Regions from separate parts of the Sphingobium tyrosinilyticum genome, predicted to be linked through region 3. Evidence: riboswitches for the same ligand, from Rfam matches in the RefSeq annotation. Region 3 holds a riboswitch; each other region holds the start of a gene.
The links. A riboswitch is a leader RNA that binds a small molecule or an ion and turns the genes downstream of it on or off. The one in region 3 is predicted to bind cobalamin.
Positions count from the first base shown of each region.

Region 1: linked by a shared signal. The riboswitch ahead of ACFO3E_RS00230 (TonB-dependent receptor plug domain-containing protein) and the one ahead of ACFO3E_RS11405 (DUF1636 domain-containing protein) in region 3 are both predicted to bind cobalamin.
Region 2: linked by a shared signal. The riboswitch ahead of ACFO3E_RS09250 (TonB-dependent receptor) and the one ahead of ACFO3E_RS11405 (DUF1636 domain-containing protein) in region 3 are both predicted to bind cobalamin.

Region 1 covers NZ_JBHSFZ010000001.1:34,497-39,087, reverse strand. Annotated here, with positions in the region: gene ACFO3E_RS00245 (nitrate reductase) at 1-563, shown strand, start outside; gene cobA (uroporphyrinogen-III C-methyltransferase) at 550-1,332, shown strand; gene mobA (molybdenum cofactor guanylyltransferase) at 1,415-1,951, opposite strand; cobalamin riboswitch at 2,017-2,256, shown strand; gene ACFO3E_RS00230 (TonB-dependent receptor plug domain-containing protein) at 2,430-4,268, shown strand; gene ACFO3E_RS00225 (ABC transporter substrate-binding protein) at 4,305-4,591, opposite strand, start outside.
Region 2 covers NZ_JBHSFZ010000015.1:103,528-108,118, forward strand. Annotated here, with positions in the region: gene ACFO3E_RS09235 (malate synthase G) at 1-207, opposite strand, end outside; gene ACFO3E_RS09240 (LysR family transcriptional regulator) at 313-1,218, shown strand; gene ACFO3E_RS09245 (hypothetical protein) at 1,336-1,515, shown strand; cobalamin riboswitch at 1,794-2,039, shown strand; gene ACFO3E_RS09250 (TonB-dependent receptor) at 2,221-4,242, shown strand; gene ACFO3E_RS09255 (hypothetical protein) at 4,476-4,591, shown strand, end outside.
Region 3 covers NZ_JBHSFZ010000025.1:55,469-60,059, forward strand. Annotated here, with positions in the region: gene ACFO3E_RS11390 (porin) at 1-2, shown strand, start outside; gene fdhD (formate dehydrogenase accessory sulfurtransferase FdhD) at 161-964, shown strand; gene ACFO3E_RS11400 (alpha-glucosidase) at 951-2,546, opposite strand; cobalamin riboswitch at 2,629-2,820, shown strand; gene ACFO3E_RS11405 (DUF1636 domain-containing protein) at 2,989-3,396, shown strand; gene cobT (nicotinate-nucleotide--dimethylbenzimidazole phosphoribosyltransferase) at 3,393-4,409, shown strand; gene ACFO3E_RS11415 (histidine phosphatase family protein) at 4,406-4,591, shown strand, end outside.

The DNA.
Region 1 (4,591 bases), on a different contig from region 3:
CGGCGCTTGAGAAAGTCTCGACCGAATGGAAGGGCTTCCTGATCCTGCGCGGTGAGCAGCCCGCCAAGGTCCCCTGCCTCTGGGCGACCCGCATCACCGTGACGGGCGGTGCGCTTTACGAGGTCGCGGGCAATGGGGATGCGGTGCGGCTCGAAGCCTGCCTGCCGAAGGGTGATCGGGTCGAAGCCATCGACCAGACGCGCGGCACCCGCCGCGTCGCGATCATCGCGGAAGGGAAGCTCGCGGGCATCCTGATCGTCACTAAGACCGGCCTGCTCCCGTCGCGCGACTGGCTGATCGGCCAGCTCCAGGTCGAAGAGGTGGGCGCCTCCGTCCTAGCCGCGCGGGGGCCGGGCAACCAGCCGGACAAGGGGCCGACCATCTGCGTCTGTTTCGACATCGGCCTCAATCAGATCATGGCCGCCATACGCGAGCAGAATCTCGTCGATGTGCCCGCCATCGGCAAGGCGATCGGCGCGGGCACCAATTGTGGATCATGCCGCCCCGCGCTCGCCAACATCCTGACCCAAATTCCGCAGGAGACACTCCATGCAGCAGAATGAGCTTATCGCCCCCGGACAGGTCTGGCTGGTGGGCGCAGGTCCGGGCGACCCGGACCTGCTCACCCGGAAGGCCGAAAAGCTGATCGCGGCAGCGGAGATCGTCTTCTATGACGCGCTGGTGGGGCCCGGCGTACTCGACCTCATCCCCGAGGGGGTCGAACGGGTGAGTGTCGGCAAGCGTTCGGGCCGACACAGCAAGGCGCAGGAAAGCATCAACGACCTGCTCCTCGCCGCTGCCAAGGCCGGGAAGCGCGTCGTGCGCCTCAAGGGCGGTGATCCTTCCGTCTTCGGTCGTTCGGCGGAAGAAATGGAGCATCTGGCCGCAGACGGCATTTCCTTCCGCATCTGCCCCGGCATCACCACGGCCAGCGCGGCGGCGGCGAGTGGCCATGCCTCGCTCACCCTACGCGGCGTGGCGCGGGGCCTGACCCTGGTGACGGCGCATCTGAAGGCCGGCGAACCGCTCAAGCTCGACTGGGAAACGCTGGCCCGACCCGGCGGCACGCTCGGCATCTATATGGGTCGCGCCGCTGCCGGAGAGATCAGCCGCCAGCTGATCGCCGCTGGGCGTGATCCGGAAACGCCCGTGATGGTGGCGGTCAATGTCTCGCTCCCCAGCGAACGGCTGATCCGCGGCAAGCTGTCCGCGCTTGCCTTCCTGGTCGCCACGATCAGCGATGAAGATCCGACCCTGCTTCTGATTGGCGAAGCGGTGGCGGGCACGGCCATGCCTGGTGAGGTCGCCGCAAGCGTCGCTCTTCAGGCTTGAAGGCTCAGCCCTCCGCACCTTCGCCTTGAGCTTGTCGATGCCCCTGCCTTAGTTGGAAGGAAGGTAAGGGGCATCGACAGGCTCAGTCCTGATAGCGCAAACCATCAAGATCTTCCGGCCGGTTGATATTGGGCAGCACGATATCCGCCCGGTCCACGATCTGCGCGCCGATCCGCTCCAGCCAGCCATAGATGGAGCGGTTATTCTCTTCGGCCAGGTGCGCGTCCAGCTCTCCCGCCAGCGAAGCGGGCCAGAACCCGGCAAGTTGCTGCCCCTTCAGCACCGCCGCGCCATCTGCGGTCAGCGCCTCCGCCAGCGCGGCCGGATAGACCGGCATGTCGCACCCGATCGTTAGCACCCCGTCAAAGCCCTGGCCTGCCGCATGATGCAGCGCCGCGTTCAGCCCGCCCAGCGGCCCCATGTCTGGGGCAGGCCGATCGGGTAGGCCCGTCACCCCCTCCATCGCCCGGCCGCAAACCACCACCGCCTCCACATGCGGCGCAATCGCCGCCATCGCATGCTCCAGCAGGATGCGCCCGTCCGGCATCACGGCCAGCGCCTTGTCGCTCCCGAACCGGCTGGATCGCCCACCGGCTAGCACCGCGCCCAGCAATCGCATCGATCCACTCCTTGGCAGAACCTCTGCTTTCCCCTATGGCGCGGCGCGTGAGCGGGCAACCGCTGACATAAGAAGATCGCGCCGGTGCCCATTGGGCTTGAAAGGGAATGCGGTGCGGATAGCGTGGCTATCCAATTCCGCGGCTGTCCCTGCAACTGTAAGCGGCGAGCGCGATGCACTGTGGAACCCGCCGTCTTCAAAGGGGAGGCGATGGGGGCCAGCCACTGGGCCAGACGGCCCGGGAAGGCCGTGCATCGCTGCCTTGACCCGCGAGCCAGGAGACCTGCCAGCGCATGGTCGCTCTTGTCCAGGATCCAGGGATAGGTCCGGGCACGGTGTTTTCCGTCTGAGCGACGCGAAGCGGCGGGGGCCGCATCGGTGCGCGGGGCGGGGCGCTGGCGTCTGTCCTTACCGCGTGTCCGGCCGTTTGCGCGGAGACCCTCGCCCAAGAGTCGCCTGACGCTCAGGGAAGACGAACATGTTCAAGACCGGAATTTCACTGCTGGCGCTTCTCGCCGCCACCCCCGCGCTCGCAGGGGATAATGACGAGATCATCGTCACCGCGCTCGGCATCGAGCAGCCTCGCGATGAAGTCGGCCAGGCCGTCACCGTAATCGACGCACAGACCATCGAAACGCGCCAGTCGGTCAGCATCGCCGACCTGCTGATCACGACGCCGGGCGTACGGTTCAACCGTGCTGATGTGGTGGGCGGGGTTACGGGTATCTCGATCCGCGGCGCGGAAACGACGCAAACGCTGGTGCTGCTCGACGGCGTCAAGGTCAACGACCCCAGCGGCATCGGCGATCTCTATGACTTCGGCAATCTCCTGACCGGCAACATCCGCCGAGTCGAGATACTGCGCGGCTCCAACTCGGTCGTCTATGGCAGCCAGGCGATTGGCGGTGTCGTCAACATCATGACCGGCGAGCCTGCCGAAGGCTTCGGCGGCAGCGCCTCGATCGACTATGGCTATGCCGACACGCTGAACGCCAAAGCCGATGTGTCCGGCAGCAGCGGCATCGCGTCGGGCGGCGTGGGCGTCGCTTATTTTCGCACTGACGGCATTTCCGCCGCCCAGGGCGGCACGGAAAAGGACGGCTATGAGAATATCGCCACCCACGCCAAGCTGAAGCTCGCCTTCACCAACAATCTCAGCCTCGATTTGCGCGGCTATTATATCCACGCCGATCTCGACACCGACATCTTCTTCGGCGCGCCGATGGAGTCGACGGACAGCAGCAAGCTGAACCAATATGTCGGCTATGCGGGCATCAACCTCGCCCTGTTCGACGGCAAGCTGACCCAGCGGGGCGCCGTCACCTGGCTTCGTAACGATCGCGACTATTTCTCGCCCTTCGGGGATTATGGCTATTCGGGCACCAACCTTCGCTTCGAATATGAGGGCGTCTATCAGCCCATTGATCAGGCCAAGCTGGTCTTCGGCTATGAGCATGAGCGGCCGGATTATGATTTCTACGGCTTCGGCAGCGGCGGCGCCAAGGCGAATATCGACAGCGTCTATGCCCTCGCCGTCGTGAAGCCCTTCACCGGCCTCTCGCTCACCGGCGGCGTGCGCCACGACGATCACAGCCAGTTCGGCGGTGCGACCACGCTCGGCGCCAACGCCAATTACACGCCCAATGCTGGCCGCACCAACATCCGCGCCAGCTATGGCGAAGGCTTCAAGGCGCCATCGCTCTATCAACTTTATGATGGCTTCAACGGCAATCCCGCCCTTCGGCCCGAAAAGTCGAAGAGCTACGACATCGGTTTCGATCATAGCGTCGTGGGCGGCCGCGCGATGATCTCCGTCACCGCCTTCCGCCGCGACACACGCGACCAGCTCTATTTCGACGGCTTCATCCTGCCCTTCGGTCAATATATCAACCTGACCCGGACCCGGGCCAAGGGTGTTGAGGCCGCCGTCACGCTGAAGCCCGTCGATGCGCTCACCGTCACGGCTGCCTACAGCTATATCGACGCGATCGACCGGTCGGAAGGCGGCATCAACGAAGGCAAGCTGTTGCCCCGCCGTGCCAAGAATGCGGTGAGCGTCTCGGCCGACTATGTCTGGTCCTTCGGCCTGTCGATGGGCGCTACGCTGACCATGGTGGGCGACAGCTTCAACGACGCTGCCAATACGCAGCGACTTGACGGCTATGCTCTGCTGGGCGTCCGTACATCCTTCCCGATCAACGAACATCTCGAGATTTACGGCCGCATCGACAATCTCGCCGATGAAGAATACTCGACGGTCTATGGTTACAACACCTATGGCCGCTCGGCCTTTGGCGGCGTGCGTGTCCGCTTCTAAAGCCTGGCGAGAGGGGCTGGCGTGAGCCTCAGCCCCTCAATTCTGCGCAACGGTGACCTGCGCCACGATACTGCGCGCGGCCTCCACATAGGCGGGGCCGCCGCACACCGTCCACGCCTGCGGAACGCGGATGCGGGGGATGGAACGCAGCGCCGGATGGTGCAGCATCTCCGTTCCCTGATCGACGACATTCTCGCTGCCGCTCTCGACGATCAGCCAATCGGGCCTTGCCGCGATCATCTCCTCCAGCGGTACCTGGGCAAGCGAGGCTTTGCCCAGCTTCCCCGCCAGATTGACGAGCCCCGCGCGCCGGATCAGTTCAT
Region 2 (4,591 bases), on a different contig from region 3:
CTCATGCCACTTATCGATCTGATCCTGCATCGCGTCCCGCTTCGCCAGCAGCGCGGCATTACGCGGGCCAAAGCGCTCGAAAATGCCGGCCACCCCGCGCCAGAAATCATCCGCCTCGATCCCGGTGCCGGGCAACACCTTCTCATCGATGAAGCCCGCCAGCTCGGCGGCGACCTTCAGGCCAGATTTCTCGATCAGGTCGGGCATGCATCCACTCCGCGCGAAAATAACTGCGGCCAAGCATAGACCCGCCCGCCATCCTCGCACTAGACAAGAAAAAGTTGAAAGATATTTTCCGCATTGGAAAAGATCATGATGGACCCGGACTATCTCCTCTTCACCCGCGCCGTCGACGCCGGCAGCCTCTCGGGCGCCGGACGGATGCTCAACATTTCCCCAGCGATGATGTCGAAGCGCATCTCTCGCTTAGAAGCCCGCCTCGGCGTGCGCCTCATCCACCGTACCACCCGCCGCCTCGCGCTGACGGAGGAAGGCGCCAGCCTTCATCGCGACATCACCGCCATCCTGGAAGCGATCCAGCAGGCGGAGGACCGCGCCACCAACCGCCACCGCGCGATTTCCGGCGCGCTGCGGGTCTCCGCCCCCACCTCCTTCGGCCGCCTCCACATCGCCCCGCATGTCCAGCGCTTCCTGCAGAGCCATCCCAAAGTCGATCTGGAGCTCAATCTTTCCGACGCCTATGAGGACCTGCTCTCGCAGCGGGTCGATCTCGCCATCCGCATCACCAGCGACGTTCCCGCGCATCTGGAGGGCCATTATCTCGCCGCCAACCAACGCATCCTCTGCGCCAGCCCCGCCTATCTCTCGGAACATGGCGCGCCGCAAAAGATCGCCGACCTTTCCCGCCACCGCCTGCTCGCCGCGGAAGGACAACTGCCCTGGCGGCTCGACAACGGCCGCATGCGCCGGCAGATCGACGGCCGTAGTCATGTGCGCACCAACAGCAGCGAGATCGTCCGCGAACTCGCCGTGACCGGTGCCGGCATTGCACTCCGCTCGCTCTGGGACGTTGGCCCGCTTCTCGCCGAGGGGAAGCTCGTCCGCCTGCTCGATGGCTGGGAAGGCCCCTCTGACCTCGCCGTCTATGCCGTCCATCCCCGCGCGGCGGGCCGTCCCCCCGCGGTCGATGCCTTCATCGCCTTTCTCCGCCAAACCTTCCGCAATGCCCCCTGGAAAGTGCCGGCATCCAAGCACTGAGACGGCCAAAATAGCTTCAAAAGTTGATGCTTTTTCAACTCTAATCTGTTTTATTGCCGCCGCGACCGGCCCAGTGATATAGGGACGGCCATAAGAAATCAGAGAGAGGATTGGGCCATGCGCCCCCACGACGCATCACATTTTTCCGCCTGCGCGGCACTGGAAGCGCGGCAGGCCAGAGAAGCCCGGCAGCGCGGAGCAGACCAGGCGACCATCGCACTGCATAACGAACGCGCCGTCCGCTACCAGGCCATGGCCTTGCGCCTCAAGCGCAACTCCGGCAACGCGCTGAACTGAGCAACGACAGCCATTCCCCCTCCCCCCTTCAGGCAGAGAGCCGGGGCGAAAGAAGCGCTCCGACCGACAACTCCTCCGTCATCCCGGCCTTGAGCCTGCATCCCGCTTCCTCTGATCGGCAAAGTTAAGCGAGACCCCGGACCAAGTCCGGGGTGACCAGAACTGGCGACCGTCATTGGTCCTCAACAGCCCTTCCAAGTCCCCCTCCACTTCTCCCCACCCAACCACCCCCTTGCCTCTCCCCCGCACCCTCGCTATCGCCACCCCGTCCGGTTCACCCGGACAAAGATCGCGCCGGTGCCTCGAAAGAGGCTTAAAAGGGAACACGGTAAGGGGGGCATCCGCCTCCCGAAGCCGAGGCTGTCCCTGCAACTGTAAGCGGCGAGCGCGATGCACATCGCCCCACCTCACAAGCAGGAGGGTGCAAGTCACTGGGCGGACGCTAAGTCATGCGAGCTCCGGGAAGGCCGTGCATCAAGCGACGACCCGCGAGCCAGGAGACCTGCCGGCGTATGGTCGCTCTTGCCTTGGCCCAGGGGATGGCCGCGGCACGGTGATTTCCGTCTGAGCGACGAACGAGCGGTGGAGGCCGCTTCGGTGACGTTGGCGGCCGCCTTGGGGGCGTCCGGCTGCCTGCGTGCGCCGGCCGTTCGCTAGGGCGGCAGGTCTCTTACCGGATGTCGCCAGACGCCCGGAGTGAACGACATGAAATCTCACAGCTATTTGGCCTGGGTCGCCTGCGCCCTCACCGCCAGCCTTTCCGCTTCTCCCGCCACTGCCGCCGATGATGCGGCAGCCGCCGAAGCGGCCGCCACCATCATCGTTTTCGGCCGGGGAGAGGACAAGATCGGCACCGCCCATGCGGCGAGCGAAGGCAGCGTCGGCGGCGCGGACCTGCTTGTCCGCCCGCTGCTGCGCGTCGCCGAACTACTCGAAGCCGTGCCCGGCATGGTCGCCGCCCAACATTCGGGCAGCGGCAAGGCCAATCAATATTTCCTGCGTGGCTTCAACCTCGACCATGGGTCGGACTTCACCACTTACATTGACGGCGTGCAGATGAACTTCCGCACCCACGGGCATGGCCATGGCTATCTCGACCTCAACGGCCTCATCCCGGAAATCGTCGCGCGGGAGGATTTTCGCAAAGGTCCCTATCGCGCCGATGGCGGCGACTTCGCGCTGGCGGGCGCAGCCTATATGACCACGATCGACGGCTATGACCGGCCCTGGATATCGGCGGAGGGCGGCTCCTATGGCTGGCGCAGGCTGGCGGCAGGCGGCACGGTCAAGGCCGGTGGAGGCGATCTCACGATCGTCGCCCAGGCCAAGGCTTATGATGGTCCCTGGGAAGAGCCGGAACATCTGCGCCATTATGCGGGCTTCGCCAAATATGCGATCCCGGCCGGGGCCGGAAAGCTCGAAGCCTCGCTCCACGCCTATCGCGCGACCTGGCGTCCTACCGAGCAGATTCCCGAACGGATCATCGGCACGCTCCAATGTCCGGACGTCTTCTGCTCGCCAGACCCTTCCGCGCGCGGCGAAACGACGCGCATCATCGGCAATCTCGCCGCCGTCCAGCCGACATGGCGCGCCAATCTCTACGCTCAATTTTATGACTGGACGATGTTCTCCAACCCCACCTACGCCGACCCGGACGGGACCAGCGCGCAGATCGAGCAATTCGATCGCCGGTGGGTTCTGGGCCTTACCGGCGAAAAGCGCTGGGACGTCAATCCCGCGGTACAACTGAAGATCGGCACCGAAAATCGCTATGACGCGATCGGCAATGTCGGGGTCGACCGCACCGCCGATCGGGTCTTCCTCTCCTCGCTCGGGCGCTATCGGGTGAACGAAGCCTCCGCCGCCCTCTATGGTGAGGCAACCCTTACCCCGCTGCCGGGCCTGCGCCTGACCGGCGGCCTGCGGGGCGACTATTATCATTATTCGGTCACGGCAAAGGACGCCGCCGCCGCCGCGCTCGGGGAAGGCAGCGGGTCGGACACCCTCGTTTCACCCAAGGCCGCGATCGCTTATCAACTCAGTCCCCGCATCGAAGTGTACGCCAATTGGGGCCGGGGCTTCCATTCCAACGACGCGCGCGGCGCAGTGAACGTCACCACGCCGGTTCCCCTGCTCGTCCGCGGCACCGGCAAGGAATTGGGCGCGCGCCTGCAACTGCCCGGCTTCTCTTTCACCGCCACCTATTGGTGGCTGAATGTGGGCAGCGAGTTGCGCTTTGTAGGCGATTCCAATGCGGTTGAGCCTAGCGGGGCCAGCAGCCGCCATGGCTATGAGCTTGTCGCCTTCTGGCGGCCCTTCCCCTGGCTCGCTTTCGACGGCAATTACACCGCCAGCCATTCGCGCTTCGACAATGGCGACCATATCCCCAACGCGTTCAAAAACGCCGCCTCCGCAGGAGCCGCACTGGTCCTCGATCCCTGGGAAGCCAGCATCCGCGTCCGCCACCTCGGCCCATCGCCACTGATCGAGGACAATAGCGTGCGCGATCCCGGTAGCAGCATCGTCAACGCCCGCGCCGCATGGAAGGGCAAAAACATCCAAATTTATGGAGAGCTGCTCAACATCCTCGCCAGCCGGGACAAGGACATCGCCTATTTTTATGAATCCTATGTTCCTTCTTTTGACTCTGGCGGGCCGGTCGAGGGACGCCTGAGCCGCGTGGTGGAACCGCGCACGCTCCGTGTAGGGGCAAAGTTTAGCTTCTAATGAGGATTGGGAAGGCCACGGCAGAAACTGCTCGCTACGGCCTTTCTTTCAATTACTTACTAAAAGAACGGCCTTGTTCTTAAAGTAAAGGAGCCGGTCAGTAAGGATATATATCGCACTTTACTTAGGTTAAGCCGTTGAAAAATGTGGAGACCTGTTGACGCAGTGCGCGACCTATGCAACTTTCCGCTACGGCAAGCTGAACAAAGAATCGGCTGCTGGAGAGGATGCCCATGAAACATGCACCAGTGCGGGGTGCCGTCTTCCACGCAATCCTGCGGGACTGCCTGGAAGCGCAGCGCGCTCCTAAAGAAACCGAAATACAACTGATCGCTTGTAAGATCTGGCA
Region 3 (4,591 bases):
GAACCACAAGATTAAACATTCCCCGTTCGTTGCGAGAGAAGTCGAGAAACAGGTGCCGCATAAAGGGCTCGACACGAACGGGATGGGTGAACACGGGCGGAGCATTGCGCCCTTCGCTCCGTCACCTTAGATCATCTCCATGATCGAGGGAAAGCCCGCCATGTCCGCCGCCTCATCCCTGACGGGCGAACCTTCATTCTCCTTCACTCAGTTCAGCCGCGATGGCGCCGCCGCCACGGTCGCGCGCGAGCTTGCCGAGGAAGCGCCGGTAGCCATAGAGTTTAACGGCGTCGGCTATGCCGTTCTGATGGCCACCCCCGCCGACATAGCCGAACTGGTGCAAGGATTTGCCCTCGCCGAACGTCTGGTGAGCGCCGAAGACGCCCCGTTGGCCGTCGATATCCACACCACTGCGGATGGCGTCATCGCCCGCGCCACCCTCCCGCCCGATCGTGTCGAGGGTCTGCTCGGCCGGGTCCGCCATCGCGTGTCGGATTCCTCCTGTGGCTTATGCGGCGTTGAAAATCTGGAGCAGGCGATCCGCCCGCTTCCGTTTGTCACCTGCCGCTCGAAAGCAAGCCGCGATGCGATTTTCCGGGCGCTGGAGCAGTTGCACGAACATCAACCGCTCAACGCGCGCACCGGCGCCACCCACGGCGCGGCGCTGGTCGATGCCGATGGCGTGATCCGCGCGGCCTTTGAAGATGTCGGCCGCCACAACGCCTTTGACAAGCTGATCGGGGCGATGCGGCGGCAGGACCTCTCCTGGGACGGCGGCTTTGCGCTGCTGTCCTCGCGCTGCTCCTATGAACTGGTGGAAAAGGCAGTGCTGGCCAACTGCCCGTTGCTCGTCACCATTTCGGCCCCGACCCGCCTTGCCGCCGATCGCGCGCAAAGCGCGGGCCTGCCGCTGGTGGTGCTGGCGCGGTCCGACGCGATGCTGGCGACCGTCACTCTCGAATGATCAGCGCCCCGTAAGCGGGCAAGGTCCCGATCGCCGCGCCATTCACCGCCGCTACGATCTCGCCCTTCGGCGCAAACTCATTTGGCCAGACTGCCGCCTCCGCCGACAGGTTGAACACGCATAGCAGCGCGTTCCCATCCGCATCCCGGCGAAACACAAGCCTGTTCTCATCCGCGAGCAGCAATTCCATGCCGCCATGGCGCAACGCTCCATTTTCCTTGCGCAGCGCCAGCATCACGCGGGTGAAGTTCAGCAGCGAGTCCGGATCTTCCTCTTGCGCATCCACGGCACGCGCCAGATTCTCTTCCCCCAGCGGCAACCAGGGTGTCGCCGTGCTGAACCCCGCTTCGCTTGCGCTCGCTTCCCACGGCAACGGCGTGCGCGCCCCGTCGCGTGAAAGGGTCAACGGCCAATTGGCGATAGCCTCCGGGTCCTGCAGCCGCTCGAAGGGGATATCGACCTGCGTGATCCCCAGTTCCTCCCCCTGATAGAGGATCGCATTGCCGCGCAGCGCGACCAGAAGCGCCATCTTCTGCCGCGCGAACGCCGACCGGTCCTCCATCGCGCACCAACGCGACAGGGCGCGTGGCGCATCATGATTTTCGAACGCCCAACTCGGCCATCCCATGCCCGGCTTATCAGGCCAGCGCGCGACGGTTTCGGCGACCAGCGCTGGGGTCAGCGCCGCAGCATAAAGGAAATCAAATCCATAGGCGCTGTTCAGCCGCTTTTCTCCGGCCGTATAAGCTTTCATCTCTTCCTCGGCGCGGTTGCCGCCGACTTCGGCCATGGTGAAAATCGCCCCATAACGGTCGGTGAGCGCCCGGATGCGCTCGACAAAGCCCAACATATCGGGATGCGATTGGCTGTAGCGGCGAATCTGATAGTCGAACGGCCGGGTGCGCGGCTTGCCATCGTCCGGTGCAGGCGGATTGTCGCGCAGCATAGGGTCGTGCATCGCATGATTGAGCGCGTCGAGCCGGAAGCCGTCCACGCCCCGCTCCAGCCAAAAACGCATGGCGTCCAGCAGCGCATCCTGCACCTTGGGATTATGGACATTCAGTTGCGGCTGGCTGCTAAGAAACTGGTGCATATAATATTGCCCTCGGCGCGCGTCCCAGGTCCAGGCCGGGCCACCGAACACCGACTGCCAGTTGCACGGCGGCGTGCCGTCGGGCTTTGGATCGGCCCAGACATACCAGTCATGCCGGGGATTGCCCTTATTCTCCCGGCTTTCGCGAAACCAGTCATGCAGGTCCGATGTATGGGCATAGACCTGATCGATCGTGACCTTGAGGCCCAGTTCATGCGCCCGCGACACCAGCGCGTCGAAATCCTCGATCGTGCCGAATATCGGATCGACCCCGCAATAATCCGCGATGTCATAGCCAAAGTCGCGCATCGGCGACGTGAAGAAAGGCGAAATCCAGATCGCGTCGGCCCCCAACCGGGCGATATGCTCCAGCCGCCGCGTGATGCCGGGCAGATCCCCGATCCCGTCGCCATCGGAATCCTGAAAGCTGCGCGGATAGATTTGGTAGATGACGGCGCCCTTCCACCAGGGCTGGCCGGAGTCGCTCATGGGTGACGCTCCCTTGCTGCACCCGCAGCATACACATGTCCCCGCCGCCATCTACCGCTTGCGAGCAGGCCATCGCCGCTTTATCAGCAGCCCCGCGACAGGTTCCCCGTTAGGGGATCAAAAGGGAAGTCGGGTGCGATACCCGCGCTGCCCCTGCAACTGTAAGCGGTGAGCGGACCGGCCACAGCGCCATTGGGGATCAACTGTTCCCGAGAAGGCGGCCGGAAAGCACTGACCCGTGAGCCAGGAGACCTGCCTGCCGCAGTCGTTCTTCGACCGGACAGGGTGTGCCGGGCGAACGGGGTCTCCCTCGCGCAGCGACAGCCATCGCCTTTCCGGTCCGCTTGCTTGCGTGCCTGGACAAGGCTGTTCGCGGTTCAAGAAGCGGGAGGACCCTGATGACGGTCTTTCATGTGCATATGATTATGAAAGGGCGCGTCTGATGCTGCGCCCCGTACAAGATCGAGCGTCGGTGGTCGTCTGCTCCACCTGCCGCCTGTCCGCCGACCAGCGGGAGGATGCGGAAGGCCGCCGCGGCGGCGCTCTGCTGGTGGAAGCGATGCGCGATCTTCAGGCGCAGGAGTCCGCCTACGCTGCCGTCGCCGTGCAGGACATGCCCTGCCTCTTCGCCTGCCAGCGCCATTGCACCGTGCATGTGCGTGGACAGGGCAAGGTCGGCTATGTGCTGGGCGACTTCACGCCCGATGCGGATGCTGCCCGCGCCATCCTCGACTACACGCTCCGCCACGCCGCCAGTGAGGAAGGCGTCGTGCGCTATGCCGACTGGCCGCAGGGGGTGAAGGGCCACTTCATCGTCCGCACGCCTCCCGAAGGCTTTGTCTGCACATGATCCGCTTCGAGGACAGAGCCGCCTTCGACCGGGCGCTCGACCGACTGCCGGAGCCGGATGGGAGCGCCATCGAAGCCTCCGCCGCCCGCCAGGCGCAACTCACCAAGCCCGCCGGGTCGCTAGGCCGCCTGGAGGAAATCGCGCTGTTCATGGCGGGCTGGCAAGGCAGGGAGCGTCCGCGCGCCGACCGCATCCGCGCCGCCATCTTCGCGGGCAATCATGGCGTTGCAGCCCGTGGCATCAGCGCATTCCCCCCAGCAGTAACTACGCAGATGGTGGCGAATTTCCAGGCAGGAGGCGCAGCGATCAACGCGCTCGCCGCCTCCTGCGGAGCCGAGCTTTCCATCGTCCCGCTCGACCTCGACCGCCCGACCGCCGACATATGCGAAGCCCCGGCGATGAGCGAGGCGGAATGTCTCGACGCGCTCAACGCTGGCGCGGCCGCCGTGACGGCAGGCACCGATCTGCTGTTCGTTGGCGAAATGGGCATCGCCAACACCACGCCCGCCGCAGCCCTTTGCGCTCAATCCTTCGGCGGCCTCTCCCCGGACTGGATCGGCAGGGGCACCGGCGTCGATGATAACGGCTTGGCGCGAAAAGCGGATGCCGTGGCAAAGGCCCTCGCGCTCCACGGTCCCCATTGCACCAGCGCCTTCGAGACGCTCCGCCGCCTCGGCGGGCGTGAGATCGCCGCCATGGCCGGAGCAATCCTCGCCGCCCGCCACCTGAGCGTGCCCATGCTGCTGGACGGCTTCATATCCAGCGCCGCCATCGCCCCTCTCGCCCGCGACAATCCGGCCATCACCGCCCATTGCCTCGCCGCCCATAATTCGGCGGAAACAGGCCATGCCCGGCTCCTTCAGGCACTCAGGCTGAAACCGCTGCTGCAGCTCGACATGCGTCTTGGCGAAGGGAGCGGCGCTGCCGTCGCCGCACAGATCGTCCGTTCGGCGCTCGCCGCTCATGCCGGCATGGCGACCTTCGCAGAGGCCGCCGTAGCAGGCGCGCTGTGAACAGCTTTGCCCTCCACCTGATGCGCCATGGCGCGCCGCAAACGCCGGGCCTGCTGCTGGGCCATAGCGATGTGCCGCCTGATCTTGACGCCATGCAGCCCTGCCTCGAACGCGCCCGCGCCGTCGACTTCGCGCAAGTCCTCAGCTCCGACCTCGGCCGCGCCAGCAGCCCCGCGGCACTC